3 regions of the Xenorhabdus sp. PB62.4 genome follow, and region 1 is predicted to be linked to each of the others. Evidence: riboswitches for the same ligand, from Rfam matches in the RefSeq annotation. Region 1 holds a riboswitch; each other region holds the start of a gene.

Region 1 (10,900 bases):
CCCATGCGATTCTGGTCAGTTCTCCCAGAGTATGCAGTTCGGAAAATTGTGCTTCATCATTGGCATCCTGAATGGAGCCGGGACGCAATCCATCACCCAAAGAGAGGGAAACATCATAGGCGGCACAGATTTCACAAATTTCACGGAAGTGCGTGTAGAGGAAATTTTCCTGATGATGGGAAAGACACCATTTCGCCATAATCGAGCCACCACGGGAAACAATACCTGTCAGGCGCTTGGCAGTCATTGGCACGTAACGCAGTAACACCCCTGCGTGAATGGTGAAGTAATCGACACCTTGTTCGGCTTGTTCCAGCAACGTATCGCGGAACATTTCCCATGTCAGGTTTTCCGCTATGCCATTGACTTTTTCCAGTGCCTGATAAATCGGTACTGTACCAATGGGAACCGGGCTATTGCGTAGTATCCATTCACGGGTTTCATGGATGTAGCGTCCGGTAGAGAGATCCATCACCGTATCTGCGCCCCAGCGGGTAGACCAAATCAGTTTTTCCACCTCTTCTTCAATGGATGAGGTGACAGAAGAGTTACCGATATTTGCATTGACCTTCACCAAAAAATTGCGGCCAATAATCATGGGTTCGGATTCGGGATGGTTAATATTGGCAGGGATGATCGCGCGACCGGCAGCAACTTCCTGACGGACAAATTCTGGCGTGATGTTTTCCGGTAAGTTGGCACCGAAACTTTGTCCTGCATGTTGTTGGCGCAGGACTTCATTGCGAATACGTTCGCGTCCCATATTTTCGCGCAGTGCGATAAATTCCATTTCTGGCGTGATGATGCCTTGGCGCGCATAGTGCAATTGGGTAACACGTTTGCCTTGTCTGGCTTTCAGTGGATGTGGACGATGGTGAAAACGCAGGTGATCCAGCCCGGCGTCGGCGAGACGTTGTTGCGTAAAATCGGAACTGAGAACGGAGACAGGCTCTGTATCATCACGTTCGTCGATCCACGGCTGGCGGATTTTGGGTAATCCCGTCTGCACATCCAGCACGGAAGTAGGATCACCATAAGGGCCGGAAGTGTCATAAACGGGCACAGGTTCGTTTTCCTCAAATTGAGGTTGCTCTTTTGTGCCATCCACCAGCGTGGGGGATAACTGAATTTCACGCATCGGAACCTGAATATCCTGACGGGAACCTTCAAGATAAATGCGCTTTGAGCTAGGAAACGTCACGCCTTGAATGGAACTGATAAATGCCTGCGCTGCATCTCGCTGCGCTTTACGCGGCCTTGCAGGGTGGGCTTTGGGGGAAATATCCGTGGCTGGAATAACGGAACCGGAAATAACGGTATTGTTGGACTTAGACATAGCAAATTCCTGACTGTGTTATCGCCTGTCTCATTGCTGAACAGGCTTAAGTTGAGAAAATTGCTTGTCTGGAGCTCGCAGGGAGTAATGGTTGATGCTGTTTGGTATTTGTACACGTTATTTGTATAGATGTACGCTGATACTAACAGCGGAGTGATTACTCTTGTTCCCTTCGCGGGTACTAGCCCGATCAGGTTCTGCGGATCCCGAATTAACGGTCTCAGCCTGTGTCCATCGTGATATACGTTGAACGCTAGGCACTCCGACAAGAAAAAAACACCCCAGAGTATAAAGGGGATTATGAAAACTACAACCTAAAACTTGTACTCTTTAAGTGAGATTAAAATCCAATGGTAATCCCTGAGTTCAGCCCGGTACCACTTTGAGTGTCATACATCATGGCAACTTTTATTTGAATATGTGGGCTAACGGTAAAAATAGAACCCACAGCTCCCGCGGCTTGCCCACGGTATGAGGCGATACCAAAACCAACTGAGAGTTTATTACTATTTTTTGATGGAATGGCAGTTGCTGCCATTGCAGCAGAAATGCCTGCATTGATTTTTTTTTGTTGTTTATCAGCGTAGCGGTTCAATTGATCAAACCGGGTATCGACATAATAGTTTTTTGCCATTTTTTCAAACACCGTTTGGTAGTGGGTTTTTTGCGTATTGGTGTAGTGTATTGATTGTCTGGTGATACGCTGGAATCGTTTTTTGGCATCATCTTTTGCCGACAACAGAATATCATTGGTATGCTTATTGGCTTGTGTCTGTAAGGCATCGGCTTGTGTTTTGATCTTCTTGGGAAGTGCTGTTATTCCTGCTTCGACATAGGTTCTTGACTGCGTTAAGGTATTGTCACGGCCATTATTTAGCTGTTTGACATTGATGATATGATTATCTTCAGTGCCTGTTTTAACGCCTGTTATCTGGCGTTGACCAATGTTCAGTTCATCTGTGCGTGTTGCTTTTGAATTTTCACCGAATGCGATCCCTCCATTGGTGCTGAATGAACCTGCGCCGAGGGAAATAGTATGATCTCCGTCGGCTTTGCCACCAATAGCAATGATTTCACTGCCAGCGGTGTCTTCGGCATTTAAGGCTACGGCATTTTTTAAGGTAGTGGCAGCGGAAGTACGAATAGTCGTACCAGTAGTTACAGTATTGTTATTGTGCCCAAAGATAATGCTGGAAGTTATTTCAGCCACAGCAGATCCAATCCCTGCATCACCGATTCCCCCTAAGATACTTTTATTTAAAGTTATTTGGGATAGAGATTGGTTTTTGTCATCTTTGAATAATTTATTGCTTTGAATAATAGTATTCTCGTGTCCTTTAATATAAGAGTCGGCTGTGTGATCAAGCGTGTTATTTGAGCCTGATACTTTATTTTTAACCGAGCTGATGAGGATGTTATTATCATTAATAATGGTGTTTCTTTGAGAGTTGGTTAACTGATTTACACTACCGTTGATACTATTTTCTTTAGAGTCAGTTAACTTGTTTTCATTCCCATTGATGCTGTTTCCTTTAGCATCAGAGAGATGGTTTTTATCGCCCTGAACTTCGTTTTCATTGGAGCGTGTTAATGTATTTTCATTACCTTTGATGTTCTTATTATCATTAGAGTTATCTAATGTGTTGTTATCACCGCTGATATTTTTGTTTCTGTTGGAATGGGTTAACGCAGTGTTGTTGCCAGTAATATTATTTTCGTCAGCGTTGGTTAAGTTGTTTTCATGTCCATTGATACTATTCCCTTTAGCATCCGAGAGATAATTTTTATCACCATTAATTTCATTTTCATTGGAATATTCTAATTTATTCTCATTGCCTATTATTTTTTTATTATCATCGGCATTGTCTAATATATTGTTATCACCACGAATATTTTTGTTTCCATTGCCATTGATAGTGTTTCCTTTAGCATCAGAGAGATGGTTTTTATCGCCCTGAACTTCGTTTTCATTGGAGCGTGTTAATGTATTTTCATTACCTTTGATGTTCTTATTATCATTAGAGTTATCTAATGTGTTGTTATTACCGCTGATATTTTTGTTTCTGTTGGAATGGGTTAACATAGTGTTGTTGCCAGTAATATTATTTTCGTCAGCGTTGGTTAAGTTGTTTTCATGTCCATTGATACTATTCCCTTTAGCATCCGAGAGATGATTTTTATCACCATTAATTTCATTTTCATTGGAATATTCTAATTTATTCTCATTACCTATTATTTTTTTATTATCATCGGCATTGTCTAATATATTGTTATCACCACGAATATTTTTGTTTCCATTGCCATTGATAGTATTTCCTTTAGCATCAGAGAGATGGTTTTTATCGCCCTGAACTTCGTTTTCATTGGAGCGTATTAATGTATTTTCATTACCTTTGATGTTCTTATTATCATTAGAGTTATCTAATGTGTTGTTATTACCGCTGATATTTTTGTTTCTGTTGGAATGGGTTAACATAGTGTTGTTGCCAGTAATATTATTTTCGTCAGCGTTGGTTAAGTTGTTTTCATGTCCATTGATACTATTCCCTTTAGCATCCGAGAGATGATTTTTATCACCATTAATTTCATTTTCATTGGAATATTCTAATTTATTCTCATTGCCTATTATTTTTTTATTATCATCGGCATTGTCTAATATATTATTATCACCACGAATATTTTTGTTTCTATTGCCATTGATAGTGTTTCCTTTAGCATCAGAGAGATGGTTTTTATCGCCCTGAACTTCGTTTTCATTGGAGCGTATTAATGTATTTTCATTACCTTTGATGTTCTTATTATCATTGGAATTATCTAATGTGTTGTTATTACCGCTGATATTTTTGTTTCTATTGGAATGGGTTAACGTAGTTAAGTGGCCAGTAATATGGTTTTTGTCAGAGTTGGTTAATTTATTTATACCACCATCAATTTCATTTTCATTAGATTTTTTTAAATTATTCGAATTGTTATAATCAATATTGGTTTTGTAATCGTACTTCAATTTAATCGTGTTATTATTAGAGTCAGTTAATGTGTTCTTTCGGCTGGAAATTGTATTTTTACTGGAGTTTGTTAAATTGTTATGATTAGATCTTATATAGTTATCATGACTATTATCTAATGAATTTTCAAATGAGAAAAAAAACCACCCTGTCTTGTTGTTTTCCGCAGGAAAATAATAAATATCATCTGCTGAACCAAGTGTGTTGTTGTTTGAATTTTTCAGGTTGTCTTCTCGGGATAATAGTTTATTATCCCGAGAGTTTTCTAAAGTAAGAACCTTGTCTGGTGCAGATAAATAAATGTCTGGAAATATATTATTGTGTCCATCTTTCTCAAAACATAATGTGTGTCCCTTGTCGTGAATTACAGGAAGAGTTGTATCACAAGTTTGCCCTGATGCTATAGGTGTTATAATTAAAGTTACTAAATAACGTATTTTCATTAGTTCTCTTTTAACCTGTATTAGTCTGCACCAAATGACAAGCCTGCCGCTACGCCAACACCACCCAATGTATCAATGGCTGCATTAAAATGAGTCACGGTGTTTGTTGATGTATTCCATTCCCCCCCAACGGCTAAAGCTCCCTGACCCCGAAAGGAACTTACTGCTATACCTGCTGATTTTTCATAACCAAATTTTTGCGGAATAGCTGACATAGCCATTGCACCACTAATGCCGGCATTGGCACGGTTATAATTGTGAGTCAGTTTGTTATTAAGCTGATTGTAGCGAGTGTCATTATAATCCTTGATGGATTTTAATGATTCATTAAAGGCGTTAGATACTGTTTTATCAGTGTAATGTGTTGTTTCATTAATGGTGTTTTTTTCACGATCATTGATATATTTTCTGGCGTTACTGACGATTTTTTTTGTGTGGTCGTTGATGTTTTGTTCCGTAGTATTTAAATGCTTATGGAGAGATTCACCTAATTCCCCGATAACTTTATCAGTGTGTTTGTTAGCATTTTCCAGTGTATTTCTGGCTGTTTTGTTTAACTGCCCGAAATTGACAGCATCAGTATTATCTGTTCCATCTTTAACGCCCGTTATTTGCCGATTACCAATGTTCATTTCATCGGCTCGTTCTGCCTTGGAGCCAGAACCAAAAGCGAGCCCTCCATTTTGGGATTCGCCACCGGCAACAGCCACACCATCTCCATTACTGACCGTACCAGAACCAATGATAACCCCTCTATTTGAATTTATTAGTTTACCGTCATGACCAATGACAATCCCTTTAGTTGCATTGCCTAAGTCATTGTTTGCCCCGATGGCAACGGATTGATCCACAACATTCTGATTCGTGTTTGCCGTGACACCAGAATTAAGGTTGATCTCTGCAAACGCTGGCGATATCGATATGACAGTACTAATAACAACAGCTAAAATGGATTTATTCATGATTTAAATATTCTCGATGAAAGCAGGTATAAACTAAATAATGGTTGTTTAATTGATGCGGTAGCGTGGTGTTAACAATATATGAATTACCTATGAATTGATTTAAGAAATGCTTTTTCTATTTAATATATTCTGGGTAATTACTTATATAGTGAAGTGACCGATCGTATTATGTATTTTTTTTGTATAGAAGAGAAAGGGGATTAATTTAAGAATAATCTTATGTTTATATAAAATAATTAATTGATGCGCTTTAGGTTTTTAAAAATACTTTTGAAGTTGTTACTAGTTGTATTTTAACTAATTATTATATGGGGGAAGCTTGGTTTTGCTGTGAAATCATATAAATCGCTTAATTAAATACGGCATTATTAATCGGTTAACAAAATGGCAGGGTGTTTAAAATAATTCCCAATTCAACTGCTTCCAACCCTGTATTTCAGCTTCCGCTTGCAATTTCTTATCTGCGTTGATGGTAAATACCTCGTCAGCAAATAAACACATCGGCAGGTCGGAATTCCGTGAATCTCACCCGTATAGCAACCTTCTTTCATCACCATATCAATACCCATGGCTGTCTGTATGCCAAAGGAGTATGCTTTGTTCGTGTTGATTTTGAACAACATATAATGGAAATAATCACACAACCTATGATGGAACAGAGACAGATGACGCAACAAAAACTGACAGGTACAGAACGGGGCTGGTGGATTGTCAGTCTTGAGAATCAGGTTTGGCTACCACAAGGAGAGTTACCATCAGGAACGGCTAACCAGTGGTTATTGCAAGGCCATATGGCGCAGCCTATCGGTGAGTGGCAGGGGGAAACAGTTTGGCTGATTCGCCATAGAATGACTTCAAATATGTCTTCCCCCCGTTTAATTGCTGATCGGGATGCCAAATTATTTCAGATGGTAGGACGCGGCGTCCAATTGGCTGAGTTTTATCGTTCGCACCGTTATTGCGGTTACTGTGGTCATGATATGCAGCATAGCCAGTACGAATGGGCCTGTTTATGCAGCCATTGCGAAGAGCGCTATTATCCACAAATTGCGCCCAGTATTATCGTGGGTATCCGTCGTGATGACCATATCTTGTTGGCACAACACCAGCGTCACCGTAGTAATGGTATTCATACCGTACTTGCCGGGTTTGTTGAAGTGGGGGAAACGCTGGAAGAAGCTGTCCATCGTGAAGTGATGGAAGAGAGTGGCATTAAGATCCGGAACTTGCGTTATGTTGCTTCCCAACCGTGGCCTTTCCCGAATTCATTAATGACGGGGTTTTTGGCTGATTATGATAGCGGTGAAATCAATCATGACCCCGTTGAATTGGTCAGTGCAGATTGGTTTCGCTACGATAAGCTTCCCCTGATTCCCGGGCCTGATACGATTGCTCGCCGTCTGATTGAGGATACAGTTGCATTATGTCGTCAGCGGTGATGTTAATTGATCAATGAGTTGTGTATAAAAATGAGAGCTACCTCGTGTTTCGTATCAGGATCCGATATCCATACCAAAACGGGTAACTCTCAATCACTTAAGGTTCAGTGGCTGATTAAGGCTGTTTTTGTTCCTCCAGGCCCCGGTTTTTCAGCATAGGTTTAATACTTGGTGGCTTACCGCGCCAGTTGATATACAGCTTTTCCAAGTCTTCACTATTACCACGTGATAACACCTTATCGCGGAAAAGTTGGCCATTCTCTGGTGTCAGGCCTCCGTGTTCGGTAAACCAGGCAAAAGCATCGTCTGCCAGCATTTCGGTCCACAGATAAGCATAATAACCGGCAGCATAACCGTTACCCCAAATGTGTTTGAAGTAGCTGGAACGATAACGCGGCGGTACGTAGCTGATATAGATGTTATCTTGTTGCAGAGACCTGGCTTCAAACTTATCCACGTCCTGCTGTGGCTGATCAGCGGTTAGCATATGCCAGTGCATATCCAACAACGCGGCTGACAGCAGCTCGGTCATGCTATAGCCTTTGTTGAATTTGTCAGCCTTATTGATCTTATCCACTAACGCCTGTGGCATTGCTTCACCGGTTTGGTAATGCTTAGCGTAATGGGCAAACACCTTGGGATCACGCGCCCAATACTCATTAAATTGCGATGGGAATTCCACAAAATCACGGGCGGTATTGGTGCCGGACAGGCTCGGATATTCCTGATCGGCAAACATGCCGTGCAAGGCATGCCCAAACTCATGGAAGATTGTGATCACGTCGTCATACGACAACAGTGCAGGTTGGCCCGGCGCAGGTTTGGTAAAGTTGGCGACGTTGTAAATCACCGGCTTGGTTCCGATGAGCTTTGACTGATCGACAAAATTACTCATCCAGGCTCCGCCACCTTTATTGTCGCGCTTAAAGTAATCGGTATAAAACAACGCCAACGGTTTCCCGTCTTTATCGAAAACTTCATACACGCGGACGTCGGATTGATAAACCGGGATGTCTTTGCGCTCTTTAAAGGTAATGCCATACAGCAGATTGGCGGCATAGAATACGCCATTATTCAGGACGTTATTCAGCTCGAAATACGGCTTAATCTGTGATTCATCCAAATCATATTTTGCTTTGCGTACCTGCTCAGCATAAAACGGCCAATCCCAGGCCTCCAGCTTGAAGCCCCCTTTTTGCTGATCAATCACCGCCTGAATGTCTTTGGCTTCACGCTCAGCGCGTGCTGTTGCCGCAGGTACAATATCACGCAAAAATTTCAACGCGGCTTTAGGCGTTTTTGCCATCTGATTTTGCAGTTTCCACGATGCGTAATCCGGGAAGCCTAGCAGCTTAGCCTGCTCAGCACGGATCTTCGCTAACCGGGCTAAGGTTTGACGCGTGTCATTATCGTCACCTTTCTCGGCCCGGCGCCACGATGCCTCAAATAAAGCTTTACGCGTATCGCGATCTTTCAGGTCTTGCAAACTCGGTTGCTGAGTGGTGTTTTGCAATACCAACAGCCATTGTTTGTCTAGCTTACGCTCACTGGCAGCCTGCGCAGCCGCGGCAATTTCGCCAGCGGACAGTCCGTTCAGTCTGGCTTTATCTTGAATCGCCAGTGCGCCATTTTTGGTTGCCGCCAGCAGTTTGTTGCTAAACTGGGTACTGAGTGTGGCTGCTTCCTGATTTAAAGCCTTTAACTTTACTTTATCCGCATCAGACAAGTTGGCTCCCGCTAACTCGAAACTTTGATAAGTCACCTCCACCAATCGGCGCGATTCCGGATCCAGATTCAACGTCCCGCGCTGCTGGTAAATGGCTTTGATACGGTTGAACAGTTTACTGTTCAGCATAATTTCATCATTCATCGCCGCCAGCTTTGGTGCAATTTCTTCATCCAGTTTTTGCAGCCTGTCAGTGGTATTAGCTGATGTCATCGCCCCAAATACGTTCATCACCCGTGTCAACGTTGCGCCCGATTTTTCCAGCGCGATAAATGTATTTTCAAAGTCAGGCGTGGCAGGGTTATTGGCGATCTTCTCCACCTCCTTCAGTTTCTGTTTAATACCGGCCGCAATCGCGGGTGCATAGTCTGTTTCTTTTATCTTATCAAACGGAGGAGCCTGGAACGGTAGTACACTCGAGTAGAAGAAAGGGTTTTTGTTCTTGTATTGCTGTTGATTAGCTTCACCAGTCACACTCATCTCCTTGACCTGATCACTTGATACGTTCGTGTGATCAGATCCCAGTTTATTTTCTTCGGCCTGCACCTGAGTGCTTAGTGCCAAGCCAATAGCCAGTACTAAAGTGGATAAACGCATCAGTAGAAACTCCTCCATGTAGGTCTAATAGGTTATTTAGAAAATGACTTCATAAGCGCTTTGATACAGTCAATTAACTACAGGCAATTAATTTACAGTCAATTAATTAACGTAAACCAATTCATCCAACGATTAATTGAAGAGCGCGAACAATGAAGGGTTATGGCAATGTGAGAAACGGCATTGCCTTCATGTAACGCATGTGTTACATGAATGTAGCATAATGAGAGCGATGAGCCGGCGTGCATAGTCCTTGTTCCGGGTTTTGTGACTCTGTACATAAATTTTTTCATCTGACGTCGGGATGGGGACTTGACGTCTATTTATTGGTAGCCACGACGGAAGTTCGGCTTCCGACGTGTTATCATGCGGGCGCTTTTTGTTGATAATCAAGGGAGCTTGTCATGAATGCGTTGAAAAACGACCGCTATCTGCGTGCCTTATTACGTCAGCCTGTCGATGTCACACCGGTATGGATGATGCGCCAGGCTGGCCGATATTTACCTGAATATAAAGCGACACGTCAGGAAGCGGGGGATTTCATCTCGTTATGCAAAAATACCGAATTAGCTTGTGAAGTCACACTTCAACCCTTGCGCCGTTTTCCACTGGATGCGGCAATCCTGTTTTCTGATATTTTGACGATTCCCGATGCGATGGGGTTGGGGCTTTATTTTGAAACGGGTGAAGGGCCGCGTTTTCACTCCCCGATTATGAATCATGCTGATGTGGAAAAACTGCCTGTACCTGATCCAGAAATGGAGTTGGGTTATGTGATGGATGCCGTTCGTGCGATCCGCAAGGCGTTGGCAGGGCAAGTTCCGCTCATCGGTTTTTCTGGCAGCCCGTGGACATTGGCAACCTATATGGTTGAAGGCGGAAGCAGTAAAGCGTTCACTAAGATCAAGGCCATGATGTATGCTGAGCCTGCCACATTGCATCTGCTACTGGATAAATTGGCAAACAGCGTTATTCTATATCTGAATGCGCAAATCAGGGCGGGAGCCCAATCTGTCATGATTTTCGATACTTGGGGCGGCGTTTTATCTCATCGCGATTATTTGGAATTCTCCCTACAGTATATGCACAAAATTGTTGATGGACTGATCCGCGAACATGAAGGCCGCCGTGTGCCTGTGACCCTGTTTACCAAAGGGGGAGGACAATGGCTTGAAGCAATGGCGGCAACAGGGTGTGATGCGCTTGGTTTGGATTGGACAACAAATATTTCTGATGCTCGTCGTCGTGTCGGAGATAAGGTTGCCTTGCAGGGCAATATGGACCCATCCATGCTGTATGCGCAACCCGCCCGAATTGAAGAAGAAGTTTCGACAATATTGCAAGATTTTGGTGTAGGCAGTGGGCATGTTTTCAATTTGGGGCATGGCA
Region 2 (10,900 bases), on a different contig from region 1:
TATCGCGTTAAGTCAGGGAATAGCCCAATTATTACAATAATTGAAGTAATTTAGATTCGACAAATTTTGTGAGAATTGGGAGGCTGGTGGATTTTTTTACGCTACTCAGGTCTAAGAGCAACAATTAAAATGGCTTTTAATGAGACAGGTTCCAAGCATCGCAAAAAGAGGACTAGATGGCAGGACAACAAGAACAACAAACGACGCTTAAGCGTGGTTTAAAAAACAGGCATATTCAGCTTATTGCCCTCGGTGGTGCAGTAGGAACAGGATTATTTCTAGGCATTGCCCAAACGATAAAAATGGCTGGCCCTTCGGTACTTCTCGGATATGCGATTGCTGGATTTATTGCATTTTTGATTATGCGCCAGCTAGGGGAAATGGTCGTTGAGGAGCCTGTTGCGGGGTCATTTAGCCATTTTGCTTATAAATACTGGGGAAACTTTGCTGGTTTTTTATCGGGCTGGAATTACTGGGCAATGTTCATTCTGGTCGGCATGGCAGAATTAACCGCCGTTGGTATATATATCCAATATTGGTGGCCAGAGGTTCCGACATGGGTTTCTGCTGCAATATTCTTTGTACTGATTAATCTTGTTAATCTGATTAATGTTCGGTTATACGGTGAAACCGAATTTTGGTTTTCTATCATCAAAGTTACTGCAATTATCGGCATGATTATCTTTGGAAGCTACTTACTGATTAGTGGTAATGGCGGCCCACAGGCAAGCATAACCAATTTATGGCAGCAGGGCGGTTTTATGCCAAATGGGGTGACTGGCTTGATTATGGCGATGGCAGTAATCATGTTTTCATTTGGTGGGCTGGAAACAGTGGGAATTACTGCGGCGGAAGCGGAACATCCTGAGAAAAATATACCAAAAGCAACCAATCAGGTTGTTTATCGAATTTTGCTGTTTTATATCGGTTCACTGGCTATTTTGCTTGCACTTTATCCTTGGCAGAACGTAGTAGAAGGTGGTAGCCCATTCGTTTTAATCTTCCATGATCTGGATAGCTTTTGGGTAGCGAACGTCCTAAATGTGGTGGTACTTACGGCTGCATTATCTGTTTATAACAGTGGAGTGTATTGTAATAGCCGAATGTTATATGGTTTGGCTAAACAAGGTAATGCCCCCCGCATCCTGACAAAAGTTAATAAACGTAGTGTACCTGTCTTGTCCATTGGTTTATCGGCCTTAGCAACATCGATTGGTGTATTGATTAACTATATTATGCCCGGTAAGGCATTTGAACTGTTGATGTCTTTAGTGGTGACAACGTTGGTCATTAACTGGATTATGATTTGTTTTGCTCACCTGAAATTCCGCGCGGCTAAGAACAAAGAAGGTGTTAAGACACAATTTCGGGCATTATGGTATCCATTCGGGAACTACCTGTGTCTGGCATTCTTGGCGTTCATTCTCGTCATTATTCTGATGATGCCAGCAATTCGTATTTCAGTTATTCTGATGCCATTCTGGATTGGTGTATTGTGGGTGGGTTACTTGGTGGCTAGATCAAAAAAGCAGACAAACGAGTAAACTAGCTATTAATCCATTCAGCATGTTTTTCAGCCGGGTATGATATCGATATCCGGCTGATTATTATTGTCAGTACTAATATGACAAACACCAATATGACAAACATAGTGATATATGAAAACCAATTGATTAAGAGAGTTTTTGTTATATACCCAATGAATTTCGATATATTAGATATTTACCATTGCCAACGTAACCAGCTAAACAGCACATTACCATTATTGTATATACCGGGAATATAGGTTGATTGAAAAGAGAGTCTAAATCGTCTCAAGACGATTATGTGAGTCCATAGGTAAAACGGTTATGCTATGTGATTACGGGTAAATAAATGTCATTAATAGTCGATTTTTAGCAATTAATATTATAATTGAACAATATTTAATAAATGATAAACAAAAAGTAATCTGGTTATATGTAGAATAACTATATTGTATGCTTCAATGAATAGGTGCGAAATTAACCATTATTTTATAGTTATCCGAAATGCAACTTCGGGATAACTATAACTCTCTGATCTACTCTATAACAGGCGTAAAAAACAGCATTATATATTAGATTAATTAAAGTTGTTTCTTGGGTTAAAATTTTCTTTTTGTATTTATTCATGAAGTTATATAACTTAAAAATTATTGTGTAATTTCAAATCGGTATGGATGTTAAGTATTTTAAATGTGTGCGTTAGCTCCAGCACCTGAAAAAAATGGCTTGCGATTATATAAAGAGTATGTGATAAAACACATGGGTAAACGAAGTTCTGTTTTGTTAATAAATAACAGCAACCAATACTGGTTTGTTTATTTTTATGCCTGTCGGCTAATAAAGTGATTCAAAGGAAATTTTTGAAATGGCAAAAATCACTGGTACCGTGAAGTGGTTCAACGAGTCTAAAGGTTTTGGTTTTATTACTCCAGCTGATGGTAGCAAAGATGTATTTGTACATTTTTCTGCAATTATGAAAGATGGGTTTAAAACATTGTCTGAAGGCCAACAAGTTGAGTTTGAAATTCAGGATGGTCCTAAAGGCCCTGCTGCTGCAAACGTCTCAGCTTTATAGTAATAAATTTATTTTGGTTAGTATTTAATTACTGGCTAAATGTATTATTGTCAGTCTGGTTTTATTGTCTGATAATAAACCATTGCAAATATCACTCTATTGGGATACTAATAGAGTGATTTTTATTTTGACTCGGGGCGTTCTTTATTGAGCTGAGAAGTACCCGTATTACCTGATCTGGATAATGCCAGCGTAGGGAAGTCATGGTATCTCCTATTTTGATATCTGCTTTTCTTTGGCTGGTGATAGGAATCACCATAATGAGAATTAACTCACTGACTATCGCAGGGACAGATCCTAGCGGTGGTGCCGGCATTCAGGCCGATTTAAAGACTTTTTCCGCGCTTAGTGCTTATGGCACGGCTGTGATAACTGCACTGGTTGCCCAAAATACAATGGGCGTACAATCAATTTATGATATCGATCCCCTCTTTGTTGCTTCCCAACTCGAATCTGTACTTTCAGATATCAGAATAGATAGCGCCAAAATTGGCATGTTATCGAATGCTGCTAATGTCGCTATAGTGGCTGAAACATTGCGCCGTTATCCTATTCCTTACATCGTATTGGATACTGTTATGCTGGCAAAAAGTGGTGATCCACTATTATTACCAGAAGCCGTTACAGCAATGGTAGAACAGTTACTGCCAATTGTTTCTTTGGTCACACCAAACTTACCGGAAGCTGCTGCTATACTGAAATGCGCTCTTGCCAAAACAGAAGCTGATATGTTGCAACAGGGGCGTGAATTGCTTTCAATAGGATGTCAGGCAGTTTTATTGAAAGGAGGTCATTTGATCAATGAGGAAAGCCCCGATTGGCTGTTTACTCCTGAAGGTGAATGGCGTTTTACTTCAACCCGGGTGAATACACGGAATACTCATGGTACAGGTTGTACTTTGTCTGCCGCACTTACTGCATTACGTCCCCGTTATCCTGATTGGCAAAGCACGTTGCCTGTTGCAAAAATGTATTTGCAGAATGCGCTTGCGCAGGCTGATACCCTCGAAGTTGGTCAGGGAATAGGGCCAGTCCACCATTTTCACCAGTGGTGGTGAATAATGTGGGTGCCCGCTTGTCATTAAATGAAGTACTTGTATTAAATAATGGGGATATTTGTATCCCCATCTTGAGTATGGGAAGTGAAAAAAGCTGGATTACGCGATTGTGATCTTTTTGTCGAGATAAACATCCTGAACGGAGTGAATTAGCTCAACGCCTTCTTTCATTGATTTCTTGAACGCTTTGCGACCGAGGATCAACCCCATGCCTCCGGCACGTTTGTTGATGACAGCGGTACGGACTGAATCACTCAAGTCGTTATCGCCGGAAGCCCCACCCGAATTGATTAATCCAGCGCGCCCCATGTAACAGTTAGCAAGCTGATAGCGAACGAGATCAATCGGGTGTTCAGTAGTCAAATTGTTATAAACACGTTTATCAGTATGCCCAAACCCAATAGCCGTATAGCCACCATTAGTTTCAGCCATTTTCTGCTTAACGATATCAGCACCGATTGTTGCTGCCAGATGATTCGCCTGGCCCGTTAAGTCGGCGCTGGTATGGTAATCAACTCCATCTTTTTTGAATGCCGAATTACGCAGATAAGCCCATAACACAGTAACCATGCCTAGTTCATGAGCGCGTTCGAATGCGGCAGAGATTTCTTCGATTTGGCGACGTGATTCAGGAGAGCCGTAATAGATTGTTGCACCGACCGCAACTGCACCCATGTTAAATGCCTGTTCGACACTGGCATACAAGGTTTGGTCATATTGGGCTGGATAGGTTAACGTCTCATTATGATTTAGTTTTACCAAGAACGGAATTTTATGGGCATAACGGCGAGAAACTGATGCCAGCACACCATAAGTTGAAGCAACACAGTTACAACCCGCTTCGATCGCCAATTCAACGATATTTTTAGGGTCAAAATAGAGCGGGTTGGTGGCAAAAGAAGCACTCGCAGAATGTTCAACGCCCTGATCTACCGGCAAAATTGAGAGATAACCAGTGCCTGCCAGACGACCGTGATTCATTAAGGTCTGCATGGAACGTAAAACAGTATTGGGTCGATTATTTTCGATCATCACTCTATCGACAAAATCGGTACCGGGGAGATAGAGGTTTTCACGTGGAATGGTATTGCATTGATGTTGTAATAAACTTTCAGCGTCTTTTCCTAACAACTTAGCGATATCAGTCATGATTAACTCCAGTTTGCAAAAGGCGCTGCTGATTGTTGTTGATATTTATATTGATCACAAGGTAAGCAGAGAGGGAAACCGTAGTGGATCGCTTCAGTTAATACAAATGTTGTTAAAATTTAATCATTCTGCATGACAGTAAAGTAAAATAATACTTATTTTGCATGATGATAAATAACCATTAGTCTATTCTGTAATTGAATAAATTGAGCGGTGTTTTCTTAAAGTTTCCTTCATTAAACTGAAGGAAACCAGATGATATTTATTGTTATATGGTTTTACTGCTCATAATAAATAATGTTGCCAATCCCTGATTAATATGTAACCAATGGGAAATTGAAAAACATTAAGCTAATTTATATTTTTGCAGTGAAGGGGCTTTTTATAATCAATTGAATTTATTGCTATTTTTTATTTTTTGTATAAAAGAAAAGGCCAGCCCAAGGGAGATTGAGCTAGCCAAGGAGGTGGTTCCTAGTCTTACAGTAAAACTTTTTTAGTTCTTCGTTTTTCAGAGCTGATAATACGAGAAATAAAATGGTATTGATGTGATCTGTTTCTAAAAAAACAGAACAATTTCTTTAAAACTTCATTTCGAATTATTTCACTGGAAATTCTTGTGAATGAGGCGCTCTGGTATTGCCGCTCTTTAAATGTCGGACAAGTAAGGCATAATTCAGATTAATTTCTTCAGGAATTGGGAGATAAACGATATGCCCATCACCGGGTGCGACTTCTACTGACTGACCTTTCTTATTTGTCATGGATTCTAACGTAAAGTTAATGTTGCCTGATGGTGTCATGAGCTCCAGTTGATCTCCAACAAGAAACTTATTCTTCACGGCGACTTCGGCCAACCCGTTGATTCGGTTGCCAGTAAGCTCACCAACAAATTGTTGGGTGTCTGATATCGAATAGCCGCATTCATAAGTCTGGTAGGCATCATGGGTATGACGACGCAGGAAACCTTCTGTATAACCACGGTGTGCCAGGCCTTCCAGAGTCGTCATGAGAGTAGGGTCGAAAGGTTTTCCGGCAACGGCATCATCAATGGCACGGCGATATACCTGAGCTGTGCGGGCACAATAATAGAAAGATTTTGTACGTCCTTCGATTTTTAATGAGTGAACACCCATGTCGGTTAATCTCTCCACATGCTCAATCGCACGTAAGTCTTTAGAGTTCATGATATAAGTGCCATGTTCATCTTCAAATGCTGACATGTATTCGCCCGGGCGTTTGGCTTCTTCGATCATGAATACTTTGTCTGTTGGAGCACCCTGGCCCAATGTGGGTTCAACATTCTTGACAGGAATAGGCTCGTGCATATGAACAATATTACCGACAATATCTTCTTTACCTTCCTGAACATTATATTCCCAGCGGCAGGCGTTAGTGCATGTTCCCTGATTAGGATCGCGTTTATTGATATAGCCCGATAACAGACAACGACCAGAATAAGCCATGCAGAGTGCGCCATGGACAAAAACTTCAAGTTCCATTTCTGGTACTTGCTGACGGATTTCAGCAATTTCTTCCAGTGAAAGTTCACGGGAAAGAATGACACGCGTTAATCCCATTTGTTTCCAGAATTTGACGGTAGCCCAGTTAACCGCGTTTGCCTGAACTGAAAGATGAATGTCTATTTCAGGAAATGCTTCGCGCACCATCATGATTAAACCCGGATCGGACATAATCAGCGCATCAGGCCCCATTTCCACAACAGGTTTCAAATCACGAATAAATGTTTTCAGCTTTGCATTATGTGGTGCAATATTGACGACAACATAAAAACGTTTACCTAATTCGTGGGCTTCTTTAATGCCTTGAGCCAACGTTTCATGGTTAAATTCATTATTGCGGACACGCAGGCTATAGCGGGGTTGACCAGCATAGATAGCATCTGCACCATAGGCAAACGCATAACGCATATTTTTCAAAGAGCCGGCAGGAGAAAGTAATTCTGGAGTAAACATATTCTTAGCATTCTCAGTCTGAGTTCAAGTCAGCCCTTACCCTATCATCTTTATCATTACTAAGGGTAAGGTTAAAGGGAGGGGGATTTTAGCGCTTATTCCGTCATTAGCACAAATATATTATCGTCCCGGAAGGGGACTAGAGATGATTTCTTCTGAGATTACTTTAGTCACCAGAACAAGTTAGCCTGCATTGGTTATAAATTGAATTGCCGGATATGGTTAAAGAAAAACGCGCCGCTGATACGGCGCGAGCCATTAATTGTGTTTGACCAAATCGGGTTTGGTCAAATCACGAATACTTTCTGTCGGCCCGGCTTTCATGACCGATTGTATACATTTCTTCATGCTGGCTTCATTAGCATAAGGTTCACTGACACCAATAATCTGATGATTGCGGGCTTTCAGGACAAAATAAGACTTACCTGACTTATTTTTTCTCACTTCATGGCGGGTTTTATTGGGAGAATTGACCCGCACAGAGTTAATACCTTTGTTGGCAGCAGCCTTAGTGGTATACATTTCACTGTTCAAAATAATATCACCGTTTGCTGCCACCAGATTGAAGTAAAATTGCCCGTTCTTTGCTTTCTTAAGATCATAATGCCCAGTAGCCATAAGAAACTCTCCTGATTGGGTAATTATTAGCTTAAGTTTAGCTTGAATTTTGTACAGTAAAGAGGTTTGGCAAAAAATTTATTTGTCGTGTAGTAATAACTTGACGTTAGTTCATTAAAACGCACATAGAGCGGCTTTGGAGTTGATTTGGGATCGCTACAACGGAGTTTATTGTCGCTGGTTTACTTCCTGAATCGTAACGACATTTAAGAAAAATCGCGTGAATGATTGAGACAAAACCGAATTGCTGTGAATATTGTCACATCAAACGACAGATCTCAGCTTCCCAACGATAGCCAAGGCCATAAATTGAACGAATAAAAGATTTATCTTCATCCAATTGTTCTAGCTTTCTACGCAAGTTCTTAATATGGCTATCAATGGTACGATCATTCACGATGCGATGATCATCATAAAGATTATTCAATAGCTGATCACGGGAAAAAACCCGCCCCGGTTGGCTGGACATAATCTTAAGCAATCGAAATTCAACGGGGGTCAGTTCAAGCGCCCGTTCAAGATGACGTGCCTGAAAATGATTTTCATCTATGGTCAGCGCACCTTGTTCGCTGACGATATCTTGCGGGCGATAACAACGGCGGAGGATTGTTTTTACTCTGGCTACCATTTCCCGTGGGCTATACGGTTTGCAGATATAATCATCAGCCCCAATTTCCAATCCGAGAAGCCGATCAATTTCTTCCGTTTTCGCTGTCATTATTACAATCGGGATATCAGAAAACTTACGAATTTCCCGACAGACCGATAACCCATCAAGACCGGGTAGCATCAGATCAAGTAAGATAATATGGGGCTGGTATCTTTGAACATGATCAATGACTTCATCACCGCGTTTCAGCCATTCAGTCTGATAATCTGCCGATTGCAAATAATCAACCAGCAACTGTCCCAATTTCGGTTCATCTTCAACGATGAGAACGGTATATTGTGTAGAATATATACTCATTGCGTATTAGGTTCAGAGTGTTTCATGTTCAGGGAATGTCATCAATGGTAATTCTACGTGAATTTTTATACCACCTAAAGGTGATCTTTCCGCATGAATCGTTCCATCGTGCGCTTCGACGATATTATAACAAATTGCCAGCCCTAACCCTGAGCCACCGCTTGCACGATTGCGGGAAGATTCACAACGATAAAAACGCTCAAAAACATGTTGGCATTGCCCGGCAGTCAGTCCGGGAGCACTGTCTTGTAAATCCAATACCCATCTGTGTTGATTTGAATAAGCTTGAATAATTGTTTTTCCGTGCTCATTGGTATAGCGCAGGCTGTTTTCTAGCAAGTTTTGGAATAGCTGTATCAGTCGATCTGGATCAGCAAACAAAGTTACATTTTCTTTCAGGCTCAACGCCAAGGTGATTTGTTTATCAGCAAAACGACCTTGATAACCTGCCACAGAGAGTTGCAGTAATTCGCTGACCTTAACGGCTTCTTTTCTATAAGTCAGAGAGCCGCGATCGGAAAGTGATAATAAATGCAGGTCGTTGACCAATTTTGTTAAGGTCGTGACTTCCGTGAGTAGAGAATGGATAGTCTCTTGTGTCGGTTGCCGCACACCATCCTGCAAGGCTTCCAGTTCTCCACGCAGCACAGAAAGTGGGGTGCGCAATTCATGGGAAATATCCGCCATATAATCACGTCGCATCTGCTCATTTTTTTCCAGTGTACTGGCGAGCTGATTAAAATCTGACGCCAGCTTACCGATTTCATCTTGACTGGATGGAATAACGCGGACACTAAAATCACCAGCAGCAAGTTTGTGGGTTCCTTCTACCAAACGTTTGACTGGCCTTAAAAAGCCACGGGAGAGAAGAAAAGTCGCAATCAGTGCCAGTAAGGTGGAAAAACCAGCAATAATCCAACTGGTGAATTGTTGCTGGTGGGCGAAGCTAATATCGGCCTGACGCGTAATTTTGTCTGAAGTGCTGACAATGACCCAACCGACAACGTCATTTTGATAAGTGACAGGTTCACGGTAACTTTCTGCCGGAATGTCATTGGAATGACCTACCAAACGATTCATTTGAGTATCCACAACCCAGAACTGGGGACGCCAACCATGGGAAGTGGTTTTTTTATAGATATCACTATTTTGTTCAATAGTACGGATGATTTGAAAAATCATCCGATCATTTTGGGTTAGGAAACGCCAATCACCGTATTGCTGGTATTGTTCTGTCAACGCTTCTGCCAGCATCTTTGCCCGCATTTGGCTATTTTGTTTGATATAGCCAATAAAGCCGTGCTGGAAACTGAGGCGGACGCCCCAGTGCATAGTGACCAATACCAACATACAAGTGGCAAAAATCGCCAAAAATAACTTACTGCTGATACCTGTTTTTATCATGAATTTCCTGCGGATGCCGATGCGTGGGGCTGTTTGGTACGACGTCGCAGCCATTTTTCGCGCAGTCGGTCAAAGAACAAATATACAACAGGGGTGGTATATAGCGTAAGCAACTGGCTCATCACCAGTCCACCGACAATGGTGATACCCAATGGGAAACGCAGTTCAGCGCCGTCTCCGTTGCTCAGTACCAAAGGTAAAGCACCGAACAAAGCAGAAAGTGTCGTCATCATAATCGGCCGGAACCGCAATAAACAGGCTTGAAAGATCGCCTCTTGAGGACTGACATTACCGTTTCGTTGCGCTTCGAGGGCGAAATCCACCATGATGATGGCGTTTTTCTTAACAATTCCCACCAGCAGCATGATTCCAATCATCGCAATCAGGCTGAATGGCGTATTGAACAACTCCAGTGCTAATAATGCCCCTATTCCCGCAGAAGGCAGGGTAGACAGAATCGTCAATGGATGAAGATAACTTTCATACAAGACGCCCAGAACCAGATAAACTGTCACAATCGCGGCAAGGATCACAAACAATTGGGAGCGTTCACTCTGTTGGAAATCTTGTGCAGTGCCTGCAAATGAACTGCGAACTGACGAAGGAACACCGAGTTCTGTCATGGTTCTTTCTATTACAATGATTGCGTCAGACAACGTATAACCCGGCGCAACATCAAAACCGATAGTCGAAGAGGCAGAAAGCCCTTCGTGATAAACATCTAACGGGGCGTTAGCAGGACGCCAGTGAGCAAAATAGGAAAGCGGGATACGTTCCCCTTTGTTATTAATGACAAACATTTTCTCCAACGCCGTTGGGTCCTGATTGTATTGTGGTGCAACTTCCATCACCACCTTGTACTGATTTAACGGTTGGTAAATGGTAGAAACCTGCCGTTGTCCAAAGGCATTGTAGAGTAAGTTATTGGCATCAGCGACATTGATGCCTAAACGCGCCATTACATCACGATCATAGATAATCGCTACTTCTGCCCCTTTAGCCTCTTCGTCTTCATCTGAATTGACATCCACTAATTGCGGCTGTTTTTCCAATGCTTTTTTGACAATAGGACTCCATTTGCGCAGTTCGCCAAAATCATCGGACAGTAAATTAAACTGATAAGTGGA
Region 3 (10,900 bases), on a different contig from region 1:
TGACCAACACCCGATCGGCACGCCCGGCCATCAATTGCTGATGGATAATCATGCCCGCTTCAATGGTTTTCCCCAGACCAACTTCATCCGCCAGTAACACACGAGGGGCGTGACGCTTACCCACTTCATTGGCAATGTGTAACTGGTGAGGGATCAAACTGGCACGAATACCACGCAACCCACTTTCAGCCAGACGAAATTGTTCGCTCTGGTGCTTACGGGCGCGAAAACGCAGTGCAAAGCGATCCATGCGGTCAATTTGACCGGCAAACAGACGATCCTGCGGCTTATTAAACGTCAGCTTGCTATCCAGAAAAACTTCCCGCAGGCAGATATTTTCTTCTTCGGTATCCAGACGAGTACCGACGTAGATCAGCAGGCCATTATCTTGCTGAACATCATCGATCTTGAGTTTCCAGCTTTCGTGACTGGTCACGGTATCGCCCACATTAAACATAACGCGGGTAATGGGGGAGTCATTGCGTGCGTAAAGGCGGTTTTCTCCGCTGGCAGGAAAAAGCAACGTCACCATGCGCGCATCAAGCGCTACGACTGTTCCTAATCCAAGTTCGCTTTCTGTATCGCTTATCCAGCGTTGACCAAGAGTAAATGGCATAAATTTTGGCTCAGTTTTCTGTTAGACAATGTTATTTATGGTTGCAGGATGGCTGCTTTTGTTGGATATCGATCATCATTGGTTATCGATAGGGATAGTTTTCAATGGACTTTATAGCGCCTGTTTTTTTGATAACGAGGTCACAAAAGCACCATTCCCCTTTAGAGGGGCGATATGTTAATTGATGCTGAGCAAGCCGTCACCTGCAAAAATATCCATTACTCAAAAGAGATGCTCATTTGCCCTGTCAGCAAGGTCATAAAGTCATCCTGAATAAATGGCAAGATAGCATCGGCAATCGGCATCAATTGCTTATTGATATAGTGCTCATAATCGGGAGGTGAAGTCTGATTTTCCAACGGTTCAGGCCCGGATTGAGTGATGATATAGTTGATCCAACCTCCGTTTTGGTACTGCAATGGGCGATTATGCTGTTGGTTATATTCATCCGCCAAACGTGCAGCCCTGACATGAGGGGGAACATTGCGCTGGTAATCAGACAATTTGCGGCGTAGCCGTTTGCGGTAAACAAGATGATCATCAAACTCACCTGCCAGCGTTTTGGCAATATACTCACGGATATAATTCTGATGGGGTTTCTGATGGAAGATCAGAGTATATAACTCCTTTTGGAATATTTGTGCGAGTGGCGTCCAGTCAGTTCTTACCGTTTCCAGCCCTTTGAAAATCACTTTATCGCCACTCAGCCCGGCATAACGCTTTTTACTGCCTTGCTCCGCACCTCGTACTGTTGGCATCAGGAAGCGCCGATAGTGCGTTTCAAATTCTAATTCCAGCACACTTTCAAGGTTGAATTCGGTTTTGAGATGATTTTTCCACCACTGGTTAACAAATTGCGCCAGCGCATGCCCAATTTGGCTGGCTTCTTTTTCAGAATGGGGGCGTTTCAGCCAAACAAACGTAGAATCCGTATCGCCATAAATCACCTGATAGCCTTGTGATTCTATTAACTCACGGGTTTGATGCATGATTTTATGCCCACGCATGGTGATTGAGGATGTCAGGCGAGGATCAAAAAAATGGCAGCCGGAAGCACCAAGCACCCCATAAAACGCATTCATAATAATTTTCAGGGCTTGGGAAAGCGGAGCGTTTTGTTGTTTTTTGGCCTTGTCACGTTCGTACCAGATTTGCGTAACGATATCGGGCAGGCAATGTTGTGTCCGGGAGAAGAAGGCTTGCTTAAAACCGGGGACAGCATGTTCATAGTCGGGAGCGGCAATTCCTTCGACCATACCAACCGGATCGATCAGGAATGTGCGAATAATCGAAGGATAAAGACTCTTGTAATCCAGCACCAATACCGAATCATACAACCCCGGGAATGAATCCATCACAAACCCCCCCGGACTGTTATCATCGAAATAAGTTGGCTGAACGGGAGCGACATAGCCAATCCGGTGCATTCTTGGCAGATAAAGATGGGTGAACGCAGCCACAGAACCGCCGCTGCGATCCACCGCCAAGCCTGTTACCGTAGCGCGTTCCAATAAGAACGCCATGAGATCCGCTTTCTCAAAAATACGATTGACGAGAATACAGTCCTGCAAATTATAGTGGGCGAGGGCGGGCTTATCTTCCTGAAAGCGACGATTGATTTCATCCATGCGGTCATAGGGATTATCAAGGGATTTCCCTTCTCCCAATAGCGTTTGTGCAACATATTCAAGGCTGAATGAAGGAAAATTCCACGTTGCCGTTTTCAGCGCTTCAATACCATCAATAATCAAGCGGCCTTCTGCTGCGGCAAAAAAGTGGCCTGCTTTGAAGCCATGTTCCCGCCATTCGAGCAAACCCTGATTACGGCCGAATTTTAGCGGCACGTTATAGCGCTCAGCATGTTGCTGTAACACCCTTAAATCAAACTGAATCAGATTCCAGCCAATAATGGCATCAGGGTCGTAATGAGCCAGCCATTCATTGAGTTTTTCCAGCATCAGTGGACGGCTGGCGACATATTCCAGTTTGAAATTGAGATCCTGCTGGCTGCCATTCTTCGGCCCTAGCATAAGCACCGTTTTCTCACCACATCCCGCTAAGCCAATGGAATACAATTCCCCATGCTGACTGGTTTCAATATCCAGAGATACCCATTTCAGCTTAGGGCGATAGGTGGGATTGGCCTTCATTTGATAACTTCCGTCAGGTTTCTGGCTGAACCAGACAGGGGCAGTAATAAAGCGCTCCATCATAAACCGATCGGGCGGCCGAATATCAGCCTCATAGAGCGGAATATCCTGTTCTTTAAAGGTTTTCTCCAGATATTGCAGGTGGTGATATTGTAAACAATATAGTGCTGCGACAGGCTGACGGTTGAAATCTTTCAGTGACAATGCTTTTAGTTGGAAATGTTTTTCTTGTGCCAATAAACGCTTGGCTTTAGGTAAATCATGTTGAGGAATAAAGGCAACGGCTTTTTGGTGAGGAATTGTGATGCGACGTGCCCCGTTATCTGTCGCCAGCCAATACACCAACTCGATGCCAGACGAGGTATCTTTCCAGTGACGGGTCAGTATAAGACCTTGTTCAACGTGATTTATCTGCATGGTTTTTTATTAAAAGTAATCAGCTATATCTGGTTTTGTAAAGGTAATTTCAATCATAGCACTGATAGTGGTTATTTATACAGTATTTTTGTGGAATTAAGTCTTGGGGTAGGAATAAAAATTCCCTAAAGAAATCGTATTTATTAATTAATATTGTAAGTAAAATTTAGAAATTCATTTCAATAGATTTAATTTTATTAAGTTAATATCAATGATATTAACCAACTATAATATATTTAATTATCATATAGTTATGATAATAGCCTTTTGTTGTTATTTTTAATTGTATAAGATGATATCTATTTTTATGGAGAAGATAAATGTTAATTGAATCTGGTAAATATTGATGAATAAACCCAATAAACTGACTCAGACAGATATCAAAGTATTACTGTTATTTCTGGCTTTCACGTTGCTTTATTTATTACCTGGTATTTATGGGCATACTCCGTGGAAACAAGATGAAAATTATAGTTTTGGTATTATTCAAACCATGTATGAAACGGGAAATTGGTTAGTGCCCAAAAATGCGGGGCAACCTTTTATGGAAAAGCCCCCTCTGTATTATTGGACAGCAACCTCGTTTATACATTTATTGTCCCCTTGGCTTCCGATGCACGATGCAGCCAGAACCGCCACTTTATTTTTTTCTATAATCAATTTTTCCTTTTTTATTTTGTTATCCCGGCGTGTATTTGATGCCAGACACTTTACAGACAGCCGGATATGGATCGCCTTTGCTTTGTATGTAAGTGCTCCCGGCTTGGTTCGTCACAGTCACGATATGTTTACTGATACCTCATTGATAGCAGGAACAACCATCGGCTTATATGGCTTACTGGGGTTAATCAAACAAGAAAAAACAAGTTACTCCTGTTTATGGTTAATTATCGGTACAGTTATGACATTGTTATCAAAAGGGGTATTTATTCCGGGATTATTATGGATTTGCTTGCTTCTTGCCCCCATTTTTCTAAAACAGTGTCGCACTAAACAATATGGGTTAAATACTTTTTTGTCAGGCATTATTGCACTGGTATTCATCCTGCCGTGGCCAGTCATGTTACTTATTGAACATCCTGATTTATTTAAAGTCTGGTTTTGGGATAATAATATCGGTCGCTTTTTAGGTTTCTCTGTTGAAGACCTCGGAGCCAGAGGTAATTTAACTATGATCCCCGAAGCCGTGCTTTTATTCGCTCTGCCATCAGGAGTTTTGGCTTTCATCTTCATATTAATGAATCCAATCAAGTCATTGTCTGATGAACACTATTTCCTTTGCTCCGCATTTGTTGTATTAGGTGTTGTTTTATTACAAATATCAGCCTCTGGCCGGGCATTATATTTACTGCCTTTTATTGCACCTATGGCGATTTTAGCAACACAGACCTTCATTAAAATACCTCAAATAATCTATAAATATTTGACCTTATTTTCCTCCATACTTTGGTCTGTTCTGATTATATTTTTATGGGGCTGTTATTTCTTAGCACTTTTCACGGATTATAAACACTGGTTAACGCCACTTGGCAGATGGTTGCCAATGAGTTATCAGATACATTTTTCTGGATTTATATTTACTATCGCTGTTTTAATTACAGCAGTATGGGTAGCCAAAAATTGGCTTATTTCTAAATCTCCCGCTTTGCGCGCCGCCCAAAATTGGGTTCTGGGTATCGCCACAGTTTGGGGATTAGTCTTTACATTATTTGTCGGTTGGATTGACTACACCAAAGGTTATCAAGGCACTTTTCTTGATTTAAAGGAGAAGTTAGCAGGGGTATATCAAGATAATGACTGCATGGCTTCATATAATATTGGCGAATCTGAAGCGCCAATGCTCTATTACTATGCCCATATTTTGCATCAACAACAGAAAACCTTTGATGCCCCCAAAAAATGTGATTGGTTGCTTGTTTTATTTTTATCTGAAGAGATAGATCCTGCACCTAAAGGCATGGTGTTATTTTGGCAGGGGCATAGGCCGGGTCAAGATCGTGAAAATTTGGTGGTTTATAAAAAGGCGGGGTTGGGAGATAATAAATAATTTAAATAAAGCGCCATTTAATGGCGCTTTATTTATAGCTATCTATCCCCAAAATCACCGCCTCATCAGCCTCTCCACTCATCAATTTATCTGTTGCACCATCATAATGAATTTTCCCATCCACAATCAGTAACGAACGTGGAGCGATTTTTGCTGCGTCATCAAGATTATGAGACACCATCAATAGAGTAATTTGGCGTTCACGACAGATTTGATCCAGCAATTCCAGCATTTCATTACGTAAAGCAGGATCAAGCGCTGAAAAGGGTTCATCCAGCAATAAAATAGGTTGATGGCGAACCAAGCAACGTGCTAATGCTGCGCGTTGGCGTTGACCGCCAGAAAGTTGAGCGGGTAAGCGAGAGAGGCATTCCTCCAGCGATACCTGAGTAGCGATCTGCTGGAGTATTTGCTTTTGTTCGGTATTTAAGCGCAATCCGGGGTGTAAACCTAAACCAATATTTTGCGCAATGGTTAAATGGGAAAACAGATTGTTTTCCTGAAATAACATAGAAACAGGCCGCTTAGAAGGAGGGGTATTCGTATGATCTTCATTATTCAGCCAGATTTTTCCATGCTCAGGAAATTGGAAACCCGCCATTAAACTTAATAAGGTACTTTTGCCTGCTCCGCTTGGACCAAGGATCGCAATGCGTTCCCCGGCTTTAACGTTCACATCAAACTGCATGGCAAGATGTTCGTAAGTATAAGTGACATTATCGAGTTTAATCATGGCGTCGGCTCGGTAGACGTTCAATAACAGTGAATAAAATAAAACAGAGAAGAAGCAGTAAGAACGCGGTGACTGCACCATCCTGACTGCGGTATGCCCCAATTTGTTGATAAAGATAGAAGGGCAGAGTACGAAAATCTTCGTTGCCAAATAATGCGACAACCCCAAAATCACCAATTGACAGTACACAGGCGAAAGCCAGTGCTTGTGCCAATGGGATTTTCAGAGCTTTAAGCTCGATGAGACGCAGCCGATGAATACCCTGAATATTGAGGGAACGGCATAGAGGGTTGTAGCGTTCAGCCAAATCACGCATTGGATTTTCTAATACTTTTAAAGCATAAGGGATCGCCATCAGTGCGTTGGTCAAGATAACCAATCCGTAAGGTGATTGGGGTATGCCAATAGTGGTATTCAGTAAAAGGAAAAAACCTGTAGCAAGGACAATACCCGGCATGGCAAGAATCAGCAAACCGCTGGTTTCCATCGCTTGTCCCCAGTGCGATAAATGACGTAAACGTAATTCGCGGCTACTCCATAGCAGCATCATGGTCAGTACGACACAAAGTAATCCGGCGCCCAGTGCAATCACGATGGAAGTGATAAGGGCCTGCCATAAAGCGGGCTGGCTCAGGACAGTAAAAATACTGAGGTTCAGTCCATCGATAATGACGGCTAGCAAAGGAGGCAGCAGAAGTAGTAACGCCATGCTAATCAGTAAACCATCGGATAGTTTTCTCAGCCATGAATCCTGTGGATTACGCCATTTTTGTTGATGGCTGTAACCGACAGAAAAGGTGCCTTTGAGTTTTTGGCTGAGTAATACCAAACTGAGGCAGCAAAAAAGTTGTATCAGGGCGAGCAGGGCAGCTTGAGAGAGATCATAGTCATAACTGATTGCCTGATAAATAGCCAGTTCGATAGTGGTAGCCGCAGGGCCGCCACCCAATGCAAGCACAGTGGCAAAACTGGCAAAACACAGCATGAAAATCAGTGCGCCTGTCGGCAAAATTTGGCGACGCAGATAAGGCCACTCCACAAAACGAAAATGTTGCCATTCACTCATACCAAGTTGGGCTGCAAGTTGCCGCTGTTCGGTGGCAATATTTTCCAGAGATTGCAGCAATAAGCGTGTTGCCATCGGCATATTAAAGAAAATATGCGCCAGTAGAATTCCTTGTAACCCATAAGGCGTAAAACGGTATTCAACCCCTATCCATTGGGAAATATTTGCCAGCCAGCCGGTTTGACCGTAAACAGTGAGAATACCAAACAGAGCGACCAAAACAGGAAGGATCAATGTCATTGCGCATAAGCGCAGAAACAGCATCTTGCCCGGAAAATGGCGGCGATAAAGCGCCCTTGCAAGGAAAATGGCGGGTATTACCGATAATACGGCAGATAAGAACGCTTGCCGGAAGGTGAACTGAATCACATGCCAGAGATAATTGTCATGCAGGAATATCTGCCAGTCGCTTTCAGGCGCATTGAACCACAGCGTACCAAATGCCGACAGGGCAACGATAATTAACAGGCCGGAGGCAATAACCCCCGGCAATATCCAACCCGCAATTAACGGCTGACAGCGCTTTGCCATATACGGATCCATTTGGTACGGTGTTTTGCCACATCATCTGCATTGAATAGCAGGGATTTCTCAGGAACCGTGAGTTGCTTGAAAACCTCAGGCAAAGGAATATCAATCACGGGGTACATCCATTGAGTCGTCGGGAGGGCTTGCTGGAATGCCGGCGATACCATGAAATTCATGAACTTTTGTGCCAGCTCAGGCTGTTTGCTTGAGGCTAATTGGGCTGCGACTTCAATCTGCAAATAATGCCCTTCCTCAAATATCGCCGCCGCATAATTATCTTTTTTCTCTGACATAATGTGATAGCCCGGTGAAGTGGTATAGCTCAGCACCATATCACCTTCGCCTTTTAGGAACAGGCCATAGGCTTCACTCCACCCTTTCGTGACAGTAAGCGTCTTTTTGGCTACTTTCTGCCACTCCTGTGCGGTGTTATCGCCATAGAGCTCCTGCATCCAGAGCAGGAAGCCCAAGCCCGGAGTGCTGGTGCGCGGGTCTTGATAAATAATCTTCCAGTTCTGGTGACTATTGATTAATTCATCCATACTTTTTGGTGGGTGAGGTAAGGTGTTCTTGTTGTAAATGAAGGCAAAGTAACCGTAATCGTAAGGAATAAATGTTGTATTGTTCCATGGGATGGGTAATTTCAGTTTTGATACATCAACATGGCTTGGTGCAAACAACCCTGTTTGTTGGGCGGCTTGGATCAAGTTGTTATCCAAGCCCAGCACGATATCTGCTGATGTTTTTTTGCCTTCCATTCTCAAACGGTTCAGTAAGGATACGCCATCTTCCAGAGCAACAAGTTTCAGTTCACAACCACACTCTGCTTCAAAGGCTTTTTTAATGGCTGGGCCAGCTCCCCATTCAGAGGCAAATGAATCATAAGTGTAAACTGTCAATGTTGGCTTCGATTGAGATGCTTGGGCAAAGACACAGGCAGAAATCAATAGCGTATTGATGGCGATAAAACTGAAAAATAATTTCTTAAACACTTTGCTCTCCTGTAGTTGTAGGCATTAGTTGTAGGCATTAGTTGTAGACATTAGTTATGGACATTAGCCATTAACGTTCGTTATTAGCAGATTGGCAAAGGATCTGAGAAGGTGCTAAATGAAAATTACTTATTTTATATCAAGGATTAGCGTCTCAAATCCCTACGCCGGTACTAACCGGTTCAGGTTCGACGGGTTTGTTCTCAGCAAAACTGTTTCATTACAGCCGCACCCCGTTGAGATGGCGGTATTGTAGAGACTTAAGCTACGTCTGCAAAGTCCAATCATAGAGGTTTACCGCTTGAGGTGAGTGTGAAACAATTAGCCATCTTTTCAAATGTATTTTATCGAGAGGTAGTCTGGTGATCGATGATGATGGCTACCGCCCGAATGTAGGAATTGTAATTTGTAATCGCCAAGGGCAGGTTCTGTGGGCCCGCCGTTATGGGCAGCATTCCTGGCAGTTTCCTCAGGGGGGTATCAATCCGGGGGAATCACCAGAGCAAGCGATGTATCGCGAGTTGTTCGAAGAAGTTGGTTTAAGTCGCAAAGATGTACGGGTCCTCGCCTCGACCCGTAGTTGGTTGCGTTACAAATTACCCAAGCGTTTGGTGCGTTGGGATACAAAGCCTGTTTGTATTGGGCAAAAGCAACGCTGGTTTTTATTGCAGTTGCTGTGTAATGAAGCAGAAATTAATGTGCAGCGCAGTAAAACGCCGGAATTTGATGGCTGGCGTTGGGTTAGTTATTGGTATCCTGTCCGGCAAGTGGTTTCTTTTAAACGGGATGTATACCGCCGCGTGATGAAAGAATTTTCTTCCATTGTGATGCCAATACAGGAATCTGCTTCACAGATACATTCACCTTATTTACATCGTCGTAGAAGAAGTTAGGTAATTGTTATGCTCACGCGCTTACGGGAAATTGTCGAAAAAGTGGCTATGACAGCTAATTTATCTGAAGCGCTTGAGCTGTTGGTCAATGAAACTTGTCAGGCAATGAACACGGATGTCTGTTCTATTTATCTGGCAGATCATCAGCGACATTGTTATTACCTAATGGCAACCAAAGGGTTGAGAAAACCCCGAGGTCAAGCGATCAGTCTGGCTTTTGATGAAGGCGTCGTGGGCGAAGTCGGACGTTTGTCTGAACTAATCAACCTCGCAGATGTCCGCGAACATCCTAGTTTCAAATATATCCCCCAAGTCAAGGAAGAAAGCCTGCGGGCTTTTTTAGGTGTGCCTATTATTTATCGCCGTCAGTTGCAGGGAATATTAGTTGTTCAGCAACTTGAACGGCGGTTGTTTGATGAAAGTGAAGAATCTTTCATGGTTACACTGGCGACTCAGCTTGGTGTTATTCTTGCCCAGGCGCAGACAAAAGGGTTATTTGGTCAGTACCGTCAAACCCGGATTAAGGCTCTCTCTATTTCTAATGGCATTGTTATGGCTCAGGGATGGCAGGATCGTTCACAACCTTTGTTGGATCAGGTATCTGAGGCATTAACGCTGGACTATCAGGCTGAACGATCAAGACTGACTCGGGCCCTGGAGCAAACTACAGCGGAGTGTCGCCGGATTAGCAAGCGTTTCACTGTGAGTTCACAGAAAGAAAGTGCTGCCATTTTTGATCTCTATTCTCATTTATTAAATGATCCCCAACTCAAGCAAGATCTGTTTTATTCCGTCGATAATGGTTTTATGGCGGAATGGGCGATCAAAGTCGTGATTGAAAAATACGCCGAACAGTTTGCCAGCTTGCAAGACCCCTATATGCGAGAAAGAGCGTCTGATCTGCGGGCGCTTGGGCAGCGGGTATTGTTTCATCTGGATGATTCTTTCGCTGGCGCTGGTCAGTGGCCGGAACGCTTTATTCTGGTTGCCGATGAGCTTAGTGCCAATTTGTTGGCCGAAATGCCGCAAGAACAGTTAGTTGGCGTAATTGTGCGTGACGGTGCGACGCATTCCCACTCTGCGATACTGGTTCGTGCGATGGGGATCCCGGCTATTATGGGAGCGGATATCCAACCTGAACTACTGCATAACCGGACGCTTATCCTTGATGGCTATCGCGGAGAAATTTTCGTTGAACCAGAGCCGCTTATCGCTCAGGAATACCAGCAGATCATCGAAGAAGAACATGTCCTCAGCAAGCTGGCTGAAGGTGAACAGCAGCAGCGAGCACAGCTCAAGAGTGGTGAGCGGGTTTTGGTGCAACTTAACGCAGGCCTGAGTCTGAAACATGAGCAGCAAATAGCGGATAGTATTGATGGCGTCGGGCTATATCGCACAGAAATCCCCTTTATGCTGCATAACGGTTTTCCATCAGAAGATGAGCAGAAAAATCGTTAT

Evidence for each region. A riboswitch is a leader RNA that binds a small molecule or an ion and turns the genes downstream of it on or off. The one in region 1 is predicted to bind thiamine pyrophosphate.
Region 2: linked by a shared signal. The riboswitch ahead of thiD (bifunctional hydroxymethylpyrimidine kinase/phosphomethylpyrimidine kinase) and the one ahead of thiC (phosphomethylpyrimidine synthase ThiC) in region 1 are both predicted to bind thiamine pyrophosphate.
Region 3: linked by a shared signal. The riboswitch ahead of thiB (thiamine ABC transporter substrate binding subunit) and the one ahead of thiC (phosphomethylpyrimidine synthase ThiC) in region 1 are both predicted to bind thiamine pyrophosphate.

What each region holds. Positions count from the first base shown of each region.
Region 1 covers NZ_NKHR01000015.1:101,250-112,149, forward strand. The annotation lists gene thiC (phosphomethylpyrimidine synthase ThiC) at 1-1,336, opposite strand, end outside; TPP riboswitch at 1,487-1,611, opposite strand; gene Xenpb_RS13160 (YadA C-terminal domain-containing protein) at 1,677-4,784, opposite strand; gene Xenpb_RS13165 (hemagglutinin) at 4,805-5,746, opposite strand; gene nudC (NAD(+) diphosphatase) at 6,415-7,188, shown strand; gene dcp (peptidyl-dipeptidase Dcp) at 7,304-9,511, opposite strand; partial or broken gene Xenpb_RS20490 (hypothetical protein) at 9,619-9,838, opposite strand; gene hemE (uroporphyrinogen decarboxylase) at 9,916-10,900, shown strand, end outside.
Region 2 covers NZ_NKHR01000021.1:44,989-55,888, reverse strand. The annotation lists gene Xenpb_RS15440 (amino acid permease) at 177-1,544, shown strand; gene Xenpb_RS15435 (hypothetical protein) at 1,723-1,827, opposite strand; gene cspC (cold shock-like protein CspC) at 2,392-2,601, shown strand; TPP riboswitch at 2,725-2,817, shown strand; gene thiD (bifunctional hydroxymethylpyrimidine kinase/phosphomethylpyrimidine kinase) at 2,859-3,659, shown strand; gene fbaB (class I fructose-bisphosphate aldolase) at 3,759-4,808, opposite strand; gene yegQ (tRNA 5-hydroxyuridine modification protein YegQ) at 5,408-6,784, opposite strand; gene Xenpb_RS15410 (YegP family protein) at 7,043-7,402, opposite strand; gene baeR (two-component system response regulator BaeR) at 7,662-8,369, opposite strand; gene baeS (two-component system sensor histidine kinase BaeS) at 8,382-9,770, opposite strand; gene mdtC (multidrug efflux RND transporter permease subunit MdtC) at 9,770-10,900, opposite strand, start outside.
Region 3 covers NZ_NKHR01000005.1:5,347-16,246, reverse strand. The annotation lists gene rapA (RNA polymerase-associated protein RapA) at 1-616, opposite strand, end outside; gene Xenpb_RS06170 (DNA polymerase II) at 835-3,183, opposite strand; gene Xenpb_RS06165 (hypothetical protein) at 3,968-5,230, shown strand; gene thiQ (thiamine ABC transporter ATP-binding protein ThiQ) at 5,259-5,963, opposite strand; gene thiP (thiamine/thiamine pyrophosphate ABC transporter permease ThiP) at 5,956-7,560, opposite strand; gene thiB (thiamine ABC transporter substrate binding subunit) at 7,536-8,549, opposite strand; TPP riboswitch at 8,691-8,795, opposite strand; gene rppH (RNA pyrophosphohydrolase) at 8,912-9,442, shown strand; gene ptsP (phosphoenolpyruvate--protein phosphotransferase) at 9,452-10,900, shown strand, end outside.